One region of the Flintibacter sp. genome, then DNA from elsewhere that is predicted to be linked to it. Evidence: riboswitches for the same ligand, from Rfam matches in the RefSeq annotation. Region 1 holds a riboswitch; the other holds the start of a gene.
The links. A riboswitch is a leader RNA that binds a small molecule or an ion and turns the genes downstream of it on or off. The one in region 1 is predicted to bind glycine.
Positions count from the first base shown of each region.

Region 1 (5,861 bases):
CCACACAGTAGCGCATGGCGTTATAGATGCCCGCTCCGGGTACCAGCGGCAAAAGCGCCACCTGGAGATACCCGGTTACCGGACAACGGCGCACCCGGGCCATCAGTTCCGAGTAGATGGCAATGCACACCGCAGCCAGAAAGGCCGGTAAAATATCGCCTCCCAGCAGGCGCTGAGCAATCAGATAGACAAACCAGCCCAGCGCTCCGCCCAGACCACAGATTAAAATGCCTCCGCCCTGGATATTGAACACCAATCCAAAACCTACACAGGCTATCATACCCCACAGGCAGGGTAAAAGCAGTTCTTGTATCACTTCCATGGCATCCCCCTCACATTCCAATCGCCAGAGAGATCACCACGCCCAGAGAGATGGCCGCAGCAGTCAGGATGGCCTCTGCCGTACGGTTCACGCCGGAAATAATATCTCCGGCCATGATCTCCCGCATGGCATTGGTCAGCGCCATACCGGGTACCAGTACCATCAATGTTCCAATGGTAATGGCGTCCACGTTCTCTCCCACGCCGATCCTGGTAAGCAGCAGCGCCAGCAGTGATGCGATGGCTGCGCCGATGAGGGTCTGGAAAAAGCCGTTAAAGCCCATCTTCCCTCCCAGATACAGCATCCAGAATCCAACGCCCAAGCCGCAAATTCCTGCGCTGACCGCATCCAAAACGCCGCCGTTGAAGAAGGCAGCAAAAAATCCGGCGGCCACCACATAGCCCAGAAGAAGCACTGGGGTGGAATATTGCCTTTTATTTTGGCTCAGACCGTCCACCAGCTCCTTGGCCTGCTTTACCGGGGGAACTTCCCGGCACAGGCGGCGGCACAGATCATTGCACCGCTCCAACAGCTCAATGTCGGTTCCATGGGAGGGAATCCGGCGCATCTGGGTAATGGGATGGCCCTGAGGGGTATTTAAACTTACGATCAGGCAATTTGGAATGGCAAACACCTGGGGCTGCAGCCCATAGGCAGTAAGCAGACGGTATACCGACTCTTCCACACGGTAGATTTCCGCACCGCTGAACATCAGCTGATAGCCCAATTCCGTTCCCATATTCAGCAGGTCGTCATACTCCATTCCATCCGCCTCCCTGAAACAGAATACCATGTTTCAGGAAAATAACAAGTCACAATTTTATTACAAAAATTTTCTCCTTTCCCCTTCTTTCTGGAGATTTCGATCTCACATTATAAAAAGACGCGGCGAGAGGAGAAAAGGTTTCCTCTCGCCGCAAAATATTTTTTAATTTTCAGGTTCTTACTTCTGCTCCGGGTGGAACTGGGTGCAGGTGCACTTCTTCCACTTCAGGCCGGAACCACAGGGACAGGGATCGTTGCGGCCAATCTTGATGGCCTTGCGCTGAGGCTGCTTGCGGACGGTGCCGTCGCTGGCGCCGGACTCGCCGGTGATCTTGGCCACGCGCTCACGCTTGACCTCCTCGTTCTTGCGCAGACGCACCAAGAACAGACGGCGCAGGGTCTCCTCCTGAATGGCGGCCACCATCTGCTCGAACATCTCGTAGCCTTCCTTCTTGTAGGCCACCACGGGATCAGTCTGGGCGTAGGCCCGCAGTCCGATGCCCTGCTTGAGGTCGTTCATAGAATCGATCTGATCCATCCAGTACTCGTCAACCACCCGCAGCATGAGCACCCGCTCCAGCTCCCGCATGAGGGGAGAGCCGATCTCCTGCTCCTTGGCGGCATAGACCTCCTTGGCACGGTTCTCCACCAGCTCCACCAGCTGCTGCTCGTTGTACTTCTGCAGTTCCTCATCGGTAAGAGCAAGCTCGCCGGGCTGGAGGAACATGGTGTGGAACAGAGCGGTAGCCTCCCGGAAAGACTCGGCATCCATGTGCTTCTGCTCGCCCATATGGCCCTGGATGGCGTTCTCCACCATGGTGTGGATCATATTCTGGATGGAACCCTGCAGGTCCTCACCATCCAGCACCTGGCGGCGCTGCTTGTAGATGACCTCACGCTGGGTGTTCATGACGTCGTCGTACTGCAGCACGTTCTTACGGGTCTGGAAGTTACGGGACTCCACCTGCTTCTGGGCGTTCTCAATGGCGTTGCTGAGCATCTTCTGCTCAATGGGGGTATCCTCGTCTACGCCCAGCTTCTCCATCATGCCCATGACCCGCTCAGAGCCGAACAGACGCATGATGTCGTCCTCCAGGGACAGGTAGAAGCGGCTCTCGCCGGGGTCGCCCTGACGGCCGGCACGGCCGCGCAGCTGGTTATCGATACGGCGGGACTCGTGGCGCTCGGTGCCCAGGATAAACAGGCCGCCGACCTCACGTACCTTCTCCGCCTCTTCCTTGATCTCGTCCTTATACTTAGCCTCGGCGTCGGCAAACATCTTCCGGGCATCCAGGATCTCCTGGTTGTCGGTCTCGGCGTAGCCGGTGGCCTCGGCGATGAGCTCGTCGGACATACCCGCCTTACGCAGGTCGGCCTTGGCCAGATACTCGGCGTTACCGCCCAGCATGATATCGGTACCACGGCCGGCCATGTTGGTGGCCACGGTGACCGCGCCCAGCTTACCGGCCTGGGCCACGATCTCAGCTTCCTTCTCGTGGTTCTTGGCATTCAGGACGTTGTGCTTGATGCCGCGGCGCTTGAGCATGTCGGACAGCTCCTCCGACTTCTCAATGGACACGGTACCTACCAGAACAGGCTGGCCCTTCTCATGGCACTCCTCGATCTGGCTGACCACCGCACGCAGCTTACCGGCCTCGGTCTTGTACACCACGTCGTGGTGGTCGACACGCTGCACGGGCTTGTTGGTGGGGATCTCCACGATGTCCAGCTCATAGATGGTGCCGAACTCTTCCTCCTCGGTCATAGCGGTACCGGTCATACCGGAGAGCTTGTCGTAGAGACGGAAGTAGTTCTGGAAGGTGATGGTGGCCAGGGTCTTGGACTCGTTGGCCACTTCCACGTGCTCCTTGGCCTCGATGGCCTGGTGCAGGCCCTCGTTATACCGACGGCCGAACATCAGACGGCCGGTGAACTCGTCCACGATGATGACCTGTCCGTCCTTCACCACGTAGTCGATGTCCCGCTTCATCACGCCGCGGGCCTTGATGGCCTGGTTAATGTGGTGGGACAGGGTGGTATTCTCGGGGTCGGCCAGGTTCTCAATGTTGAAGGCTTCCTCGGCCTTCTTGATGCCCCGGGCGGTGAGGGTAGCGGTGCGGGCCTTCTCGTCCACGATATAGTCCGCATCGATGTTGACGTCCTCTTCCTCCTTGTCATCCACCTTGGCAATGCGCTGGCAGGTGAGCTTGGAGACAAACTGGTCCACCACGGTGTAGAGCTGGGTGGACTTCTCGCCCTGGCCGGAAATAATCAGAGGGGTACGGGCCTCGTCGATGAGGATGGAGTCCACCTCGTCCACGATGGCAAAGTAGTGGCCACGCTGTACCAGCTCCTGGGAGTAGATGGCCATGTTATCACGCAGATAGTCAAAGCCAAACTCGTTGTTGGTACCGTAGGTGATGTCGGCGTCGTAGGCCGCCTTCTTATCCTGGCCCATGACTCCGTGGATGACCAGACCCACGGTCAGACCCATGAAGCGGTAGACCTTACCCATCCACTCGCTGTCGCGCTTGGCCAGGTAATCGTTGACGGTGACAATGTGCACGCCCTTGCCGGCCAGTGCGTTGAGGTAGGCAGGCAGGGTAGCCACCAGGGTCTTACCTTCACCGGTCTTCATCTCAGCGATACGGCCCTGGTGCAGGATGATACCACCGATGAGCTGTACCCGGTAGGGACGCATGCCCAGCACACGCCAGGCGGCCTCACGGCAGGCAGCAAAGGCCTCAGGCAGGATATCGTCCAGGGTCTCGCCGTCCTTCAGACGCTGCTGGAACTCCGGGGTCTTGGCCTGGAGCTGCTGGTCGCTGAGCGCTTTGTACTCATCCTCCAGGGCCTCGATCTTCTCCACCAGCGGCATAATCGCCTTGACCTCCCGCTGAGAACTGGTGCCGAAAATTTTCTTCAGGAAACTCATATTCGATCACACCTCGTTGTTGTTACTCGTAGAATCGCTCCGCCCGGGAAAGCCATCCGGGCATATTATCGTCTTAGTATACCACAAGCCTTCGGCGGAAAAAAGAGCAAATTGTAAACTTTCCCTCACAGAATCTCCAATTTCTTTCTATCCCGCCCTCAAATATCCACCACATGCACATAAATGTACGCCAGGGGTTGACAGTTTGTAGCGCCTGTGGTATGGTTAGATTCACAATTGAACAGGACAAACGAAGCGCCCAGGAAAATGGCCGTCGGCCTGCCGAAGGAGTAACACTCTCAGGTGTCCCTGTTGGGACGAGGACTGTGCGTGGATGTGACTCTGGAGAAGCTCGACCACGAGTGCCGAAGGTGCAAAGCGGGGATCCCCGCCAATCTCTCAGGCAAAAGGACAGAGACGAACAAACCGCCCCGCCGTTTTTTCGGCGTGGGTCTGTTTTCGCCCCATCATAGACCGTGGAAGCTTCCACGGTCTTTTTTGTTCTGGATATTTTAGGGGGAGAAAACGATGTCTGAAGCACTGCAATCCTTAGAGGCCGCACTTTATCCTATCGTGGTCAATATCAACACCTACCTGTCCAGCTATATTCTGGTCTTCCTGCTCATCGGCGTGGGTCTTTTCTATTCCATCCGCACCCGCTTTGTTCAGGTACGCTGCTTCGGCGAGGGCATGAAGAAGGTATTCGGAAATGTGTCTTTGCGCGGCGGACGGCAGGAGCAGGGTATGAGTTCCTTCCAGGCTCTGGCCACTGCCATCGCCGCTCAGGTGGGCACCGGCAACATCGTAGGCGGCTCCGGCGCCATTCTGGCCGGCGGTCCCGGCGCCATCTTCTGGATGTGGATCATCGCCTTCTTCGGCATGGCCACCATCTACGCCGAGGCTACTCTGGCCATCAAGACCCGCATCACCGATGAGAACGGCGACTTCCACGGCGGCCCCGTTTACTATATCACCACTGCCTTTAAGGGTGCTTTTGGTAAGTTCCTGGCCGCTTTCTTTGCGGTAGCTATCATTCTGGCTCTGGGCTTTATGGGCTGTATGGTCCAGTCCAACTCCATCGGCTCCACCTTCCAGACCGCCTTCGGCGTTCCCTCCTGGATCGTGGGCGTGGTGCTGGTCATCATCTGCGGCTTCATCTTTGTGGGCGGCGTGCAGCGTCTGGCCGCTGTCACCGAGAAGATCGTCCCTATCATGGCCGCTATCTTCCTGCTGGGCGCGCTGGCCGTACTGGTCATCCGCATCCAGTATATCCCCGCCACCTTCGCTATGATCTTCCAGTATGCCTTTGAGCCCCAGGCCATCATCGGCGGCGGCTTCGGTTACGCGCTGAAGGAAGCCATCAGCCAGGGCGCCAAGCGCGGCCTCTTTTCCAACGAGGCCGGCATGGGTTCCACCCCCCACGCTCACGCTCAGGCCAACGTGAAGGATCCCCACGACCAGGGCGTGGTAGCTATGGTCAGCGTGTTCATCGACACCTTTATCGTGCTGACCCTCAATGCTCTGGTAGTCATCTCCACTCTGTATACCCCCGGCGGCATTCTGGCCCAGGGCTACACCGAGGAGGTTTCCCAGGTCATCAACAAGACCAACCTGGCCCAGACCGCCTTTGGCACCGTGTTCGGCACCCAGGCCGGCGCCATGTTCGTGGCCGTTTGTCTGTTCTTCTTCGCCTTCTCCACGGTGCTGAGCTGGAACATGTTCGGCAAGATCAACATCATCTACCTCTTCGGCAAGAAGGCCGCTCCCGTCTATTCCGTCATCGCTCTGGTCTTTATCTTCCTGGGCACCCTCATGTCCAATGACCTGGTGTGGGAGCTC
Region 1 covers NZ_JBKVXZ010000030.1:3,193-9,053, forward strand. The annotation lists gene ACLTXB_RS11280 (threonine/serine exporter family protein) at 1-280, opposite strand, end outside; gene ACLTXB_RS11285 (threonine/serine exporter family protein) at 333-1,085, opposite strand; gene secA (preprotein translocase subunit SecA) at 1,266-4,022, opposite strand; glycine riboswitch at 4,273-4,359, shown strand; glycine riboswitch at 4,360-4,447, shown strand; gene ACLTXB_RS11295 (alanine/glycine:cation symporter family protein) at 4,551-5,861, shown strand, end outside.

Region 2 (5,861 bases), on a different contig from region 1:
ATAACGCTGTCACAGGCTGGAGGGCGTTCAGCAATCCGAGGTATTTTCCAGAGCCTTACCGCCGACAAAAGGGCTGGGAGCGTATCAGGAACGACAACGAGCCTGACAACAGCATGGATGATTTTCAAGAAATCCCGACAGAGGAAATGGAACAGTTAGGGCTTCCGGAAGAATGGTTGAAGCAAAAATAAAAGCCCGTTGTCGCTTCGGTTGTCGAGCCGGTTGTCGGTCTGGTTGTCGGGCAAAAATCCCGAAAGCCTTGATATTGCGGCACTTTTCCCTTTCTGACAACCATGACAACCAATATTATAAAGAAAAAGGAAATAGTAAAAAGATAGTATCGCCCGATAAAGAAAAAAGGTTTTCTGATGTCCGTTGTCGGAACTTCGTTGTCAGACCTTTCCTTGTCGGGCTTTTTTCATTTAAGGAGGAATATCGTATGACAAATATTGTGAACAGTACACTACCCACCCCAAATAACCATTCGGAGAAAAACAAACCGGATGGAGTTTTTGTGATTAAGCAAGGCAAAACAAATTATAAAGTCAAAGTGTTTTTTGACCATAGTAGCGGTTTGACTGCGGAGGACAGGTTGAAACGCATTATTCAGGCAGAAGCAGAGAGAGAATCTGCGTAAGTAATATGAAAAATATCCACGCACCCCCTTGACAAAAGCTTTCAGAAGGGAGTCTCCTTGGTGACCTCGTCGCCCTCCATGGGCAGGTTGATGAACACCAGGTCGCCCAGCTCCTTCTGAGCGTAGTCGGTGATGCCCACCAGGGCAGTGGTCTCGTCCAGCATCTTAACCCACTCGTGAGACTTGGAATATTTCAGTTCAGCAGGAAAGTTCATAGTAATTCTCCTTTATATATAATGTAGGTTGAATGTTTAAGTGGAACGGAATCGCGGGTGGAGATCAGATCCCGGTGTTGGCAGCCAGCTTCTCCAGCGCGGCCAGGGTCTGGTCATCCTGGAAGCAGTAGTGCATCTGGGTGTAGCCGCTGCGCAACTTGACCACCTCGTCGCCCACCTCTTTGCCGCGCAGGACGCAGTCGGCGATGAGGGCGGCCAGAGTCTCAAACTCCTTCTTGCCAAAGCCGAAGCGGGTCATCTCGTTAACGCCCATACGCAGAGCACCGGAGGCGGTGAAGCCCTCCTCGTCGGGGGTAGCCTGGTAGTTGGCGATGATGTTGTTGCGTTCCAGACGGGCGGCAACCTCGGGACCGGCGGCGTAACCCACCGAGACGATGACCTGGTGGGTCTCGGTGTAGCCAATGGCGGGATCGCCTGCCACATCCAGACCTTCCGCCTTCAGGCACTTGGCAAAGTGCTTGGCGTTTTCCACCACGGCCTTCCGATACTCGTCCTTGAACTGGTTCATCTCATAGGCGGCCATCAGCAGACCCAACATGGTGCCCAGGTGGTGGTTGGACACGCTGCCGGGGAAGGTGCGGCTCTCGATGGTCTCCCACAGGCCGTACTTCAGGTCGCTCTTGTCGTAGTTGACACCGATGACGCCTCTCTGAGGACCGAAGAAGGTCTTGTGGGTGGAGCCGGTGACGATCTCCGCGCCCTCCTCAAAGGGCTTCTGGAAGTGGTCGCCGATGAGTCCCAGCACGTGGGCCATGTCGTACATGATGGTGGTGGGGATGTTCTGCTCATCCACAAACTGCCGGATGGCGGCCACAGGTTCCTTGTGCAGCACCATGCTCTTGCCGAAGATGATGAGCTCGGGCTTATACTGCTGGATGACCTTCTTGGTCTCCTCCACGTCGATCTTGTAGATGTTATCCTTGCAGACGGGGAAGTTCACCACGGCGGAGCGCTCGGTGACGGGGTCCACGGCGATGTAGTCGTGGAGGGCGCCCATGGGCTGGGCGCTGAGGTGTCCGCCCTTGATGATGTGGTTGTTGAGCACGTAGCCCAGACGCTGGGGAGTCTGCTTGCGGTTGAGCCGGTTCTTGAAGTCCATGAGGGCGGAGAACACCGCCATGTTGGACATCTGGCCGCTGATGACACGGGTCTCCGCCTCGCGGCAGCCAAGGTAGGTGCACATCTCCTGGGTGAGCAGCTGCTCCACCTGGTCGATGAACTCGGTGCCCTGGTAGTAGAAGATGTCCGCGTCGTAGAAGCTCTTTACCTTCTTGTGCTCTGCATAGCGGAAGGCCGGGTCGCTGGCGGAGAGCAGCCGCACCGCCCGGGAGGGAGTCATCTCGGAGGGGATGAGGTTGATGCACATCTCCTGGCGCCAGCGGTGGTTGTCCGTGGCCTGGGCGATAAGATCCAAAGCCTTGGGCAGGCGGTCGCCGGAGGCAGCAGCTTTCTCCTCCTCGGGAGCCTGGTAGAGAATGGGACGGGCGTAGGGAGGCGCGTCGCCCCGCATATGGTAGGGGGGGATGACTGCGGCGATGCGGCGGCCGCGCACGTCGATCTCCACCTTGTCGTCATCCAGCACGTCGCTGGCGATATAGGCCAGGCCGATGGAGCGCATGGCGCTCTTTTCCAAAATCTCGGTCTCCAGGCCCTGGCCCTGGGTGGTGAAGTAGGGGACCATGGTGCCGCTGGTCACAAAGCCGATGGCCTCGTCGCCCCGGTATACCGGCATCCCGGCCCGCATGACGCCGCGGCCCAGCAGTGTGATGGGACGCACACGCCGGGGCAGATGCTCCAGATCGGAAAAGTCCCGGTCCATGATCTTACGGAAGGCGTCATACTGGCGCTGGAGGGGCTCCCGGCCCACAAAGTCGCCCTTCTGGGGGGAGAAGCTGACGGCAAACCGGGCCAGGGGGATGGCGTAGATGGGGATCTCTGTCCCGTCAGGGGACAGGCCCAGCTCATGGCCGTAGAGAGGCATGCCTGCTTCCAGACGCAGGGTGTCACGGGCACCCAGGCCGGCGGGACGGGCGCCCAGTTCCACCAGGCGGTTCCACAGCCACACAGCGTCCTGGCTGGGGACATAGACCTCGTAGCCGATGGGATCGCCGGTGTAGCCGGTCTTGGCGATTCGGACGGTGTGGCCCTCCAGCTCCAGGGTGTTCAGCGCGTTTTTCATGGGCTCTGTGATGCTCTCGCCTCCGGACAGAGTCATGAGCAGCTCCTTGGACTTGGGACCCTGCACGGCGATGGCCGCCCAGTCGGCGGTGATGACGGTCATTCTGGCGTCAAAGTTCTGGATGTGGTGCTGCAGGTGCGCCAGGTCCTTATCGGTGTTGGCCGCGTTGACCACCAGCAGGTAACGATCCTCCTCAAAGCGGTAGAGGTAGGCGTCGTCCACTGCGCCGCCGGTCTCGGTGGGCAGGATGGCGTACTGCGCCTTGTTCACGTCAAGAGCCATCACGTTGCTAGAGAGCACATGCTGCAGGAAGGGGACGGCCTGGGGACCATCCACCAGGATGCGGCCCATGTGGGAGACGTCGAACAGGCTGCAGAAGCTGCGGGTGTACAGGTGCTCGGCCACGATGTCGGTGGGGTACTTGATGGGCATTTCCCACCCGCCGAAGTCCACCATGGTGGCACCGGCTGCCACATGTACGTCGTAAAGCTGGGTGCGTTTCAGTTCGCTCATGGGGATTCCCTCCGTTCAGAATATAATCTCTCGGGCAAAGAAAAACAGAGACGCAACGATACCTAATATCGCTGCGCCTCTGTACATAGAACCTGAGAGATTCCAGCCTGAACGCCTCCAGACAGTTGCCCCGTCGGTGCACCCAAAGGATGCTTTTCAGATTTGCGTCCCGACCCAGTCCTTTTACCTGAGAGAGTGTGGCATTGCTCCTTCGGTGCCGCGTAAGATACGCGGTCTCTCCTGAATCGTTCATCCGCTGTATGGATTCGGTATTCGGTTGTCAGTCTCTGTTGTGGTTAAAGTATCATAGAAGTCCGGCGTTTGTCAAGAAGTTTTTGTGGGAAATTTTCTCTTTTAACGAGCGTTATAATGTTTTCAATACCTCGGCGGAGGGGAAGGACGTATATACACCAACTTTTCCCATGCAAAGAAGAGCGGCCCGGTGGGCTTTGATGGCTGCTTCTTGGATGGAACTGTTTTTTACCAATTCCGCTGCGAGTACACCGGTAAAAAAGGATGTGGCACCGGAATAATCCAGAATCTCACCAGAAAAACAAGTGTCCATAAGACTCATAGTACCTTTTTCCGCAACCAACACTCCGGCTCCGTCCATGTGTACAACGACGCCCTGTCGTACTTGGTTGGAAAGAATACTGGCAGAAATTCGGGCTGTTTTTGCATTTTCACCAGAGAGACAACTGATAGCGGCTGCCTGAGCCAGATTCATAGCCAGGTAGTCTACTTTCTTCCAAAAATGGAGCGGGACATCTGCGGTCATGACAGAAGGCGTAACCAAAACTGGAGTATGACATTCATTTGCCAGTTCGATCATATGGGTGGCTACATCCATAATTGCCGGTCCCATATGGATCATGACCAAGTCCGCCTGACAGATTGCATCTTTGCAGTGGTCAATATCCTCATTGGTCAACTCATAGTTTGCACCCAGAAAGTCGATAAAAGTATTGTCTGTGTGATCTTCAATGATAATAGTAGCTAGACCGCTGTGGACGTTTGGAACATGGGTGAGAAAGCGGCAGTCCACATGCTCCTTTTCCAGAGTGCACTGAATCTGTTGGCCAAAGGCATCGTCTCCGACTTTGCCAATTAATGCAGTAGGAACACCACATCGTACAGCGGCAATGGCCTGGGAACTTCCGTGGCCGCCTGCGTTAATCGAGATCTGACGGCCCATCTTCTTTTTCCCAATCATTTCATTGCCGAGTTCCATAACAAAGTCCAGATTGAGTACGCCCAGAGAAAGAATCCGGGGAGAGTCATGCTTTAACATCTGTGGACCCCCTTACAATTAAAGTCAGACTGACCTCTTCTTTTGGGGCGGCAGGCGTATCTTCATTCAGGCGGATTAACTCCAACAGACGCTGAGCGCCCAAGACGCCTACCTGATAACCGGAGGGTCCCCAGACAGACAGCTGAGGAGAAGTTAATTGGGCTAATTGAGCATTTTCCAGACTAAGGACAGCGGCTTGTTCTGGCACTCGAATTCCCTGCTGCTTTAGTGCAGACAGCGCCCCTGCGCCTTGGTAGCAGTTTTGGGTGATGATTGCGTCGGGCAGGGTTTCGGTTTGGTTGAGATACCGGGTAAGTTCTCTGTAAGCATCGTCCAAGGAAGAACCTGCGCTGCAATGCTGACAGGTTCCTCCCTCTGCACGAATTGTGTTTTGAAGGCGGGTAAAGAATGCGGAAGAAAATCTGGATGTGTGATCGGCTAAATATACCAAATGATGCCGTTTTTGATTGAGAAAATAGTTGGCCACTTGATCTCCCAAAGCTTCCCAGGACGCTGGCAGTTGCTCTGTTTTAGGGAGCCCGCGAGCGTCGGTATCAGAAAGAAAAAGGATTGGAAAACTGCCGCAGAAAGATTCCCAACTAGAGGGGATACAACGGGCAGGGGTATATACCAAAACTCCCGCAAGTCCCATGGATTTGGCCTTCAGCAGATATTCCTCTTCCATACTTTGGACACCTTCTGTAGCGACAGTAAGCATCAAATATCCGCAAGTAGCCAGTACATCGGAAATTCCCTGGTTCATTTGGGCGAAAAAGGGATCGCTTAAACTTGGCAGTAAAACAGATACGGCATTCAATCCATCTTTCCGCAGACTCTTTGCAAGCAGATTGGATGAGTAGCCCAGCACATCGATTGCGTTGAGAACTCTGCTGCGAGACTGCTCAGCCACCTTTTCAGGATCATTTAAGACGCGTGATACAGTGGCGATGCTGACTCCGGCATATTCTGCCACATCTTTTAAAGTTGCTGCCATAAATACTCTCC
Region 2 covers NZ_JBKVXZ010000001.1:155,472-161,332, forward strand. The annotation lists gene ACLTXB_RS00700 (VapE domain-containing protein) at 1-191, shown strand, start outside; gene ACLTXB_RS00705 (transposon-encoded TnpW family protein) at 173-637, shown strand; partial or broken gene ACLTXB_RS00710 (glycine cleavage system protein H) at 697-852, opposite strand; gene gcvT (glycine cleavage system aminomethyltransferase GcvT) at 917-3,565, opposite strand; glycine riboswitch at 3,731-3,818, opposite strand; gene ACLTXB_RS00720 (PfkB family carbohydrate kinase) at 3,930-4,856, opposite strand; gene ACLTXB_RS00725 (LacI family DNA-binding transcriptional regulator) at 4,843-5,850, opposite strand.
Region 2: linked by a shared signal. The riboswitch ahead of gcvT (glycine cleavage system aminomethyltransferase GcvT) and the one ahead of ACLTXB_RS11295 (alanine/glycine:cation symporter family protein) in region 1 are both predicted to bind glycine.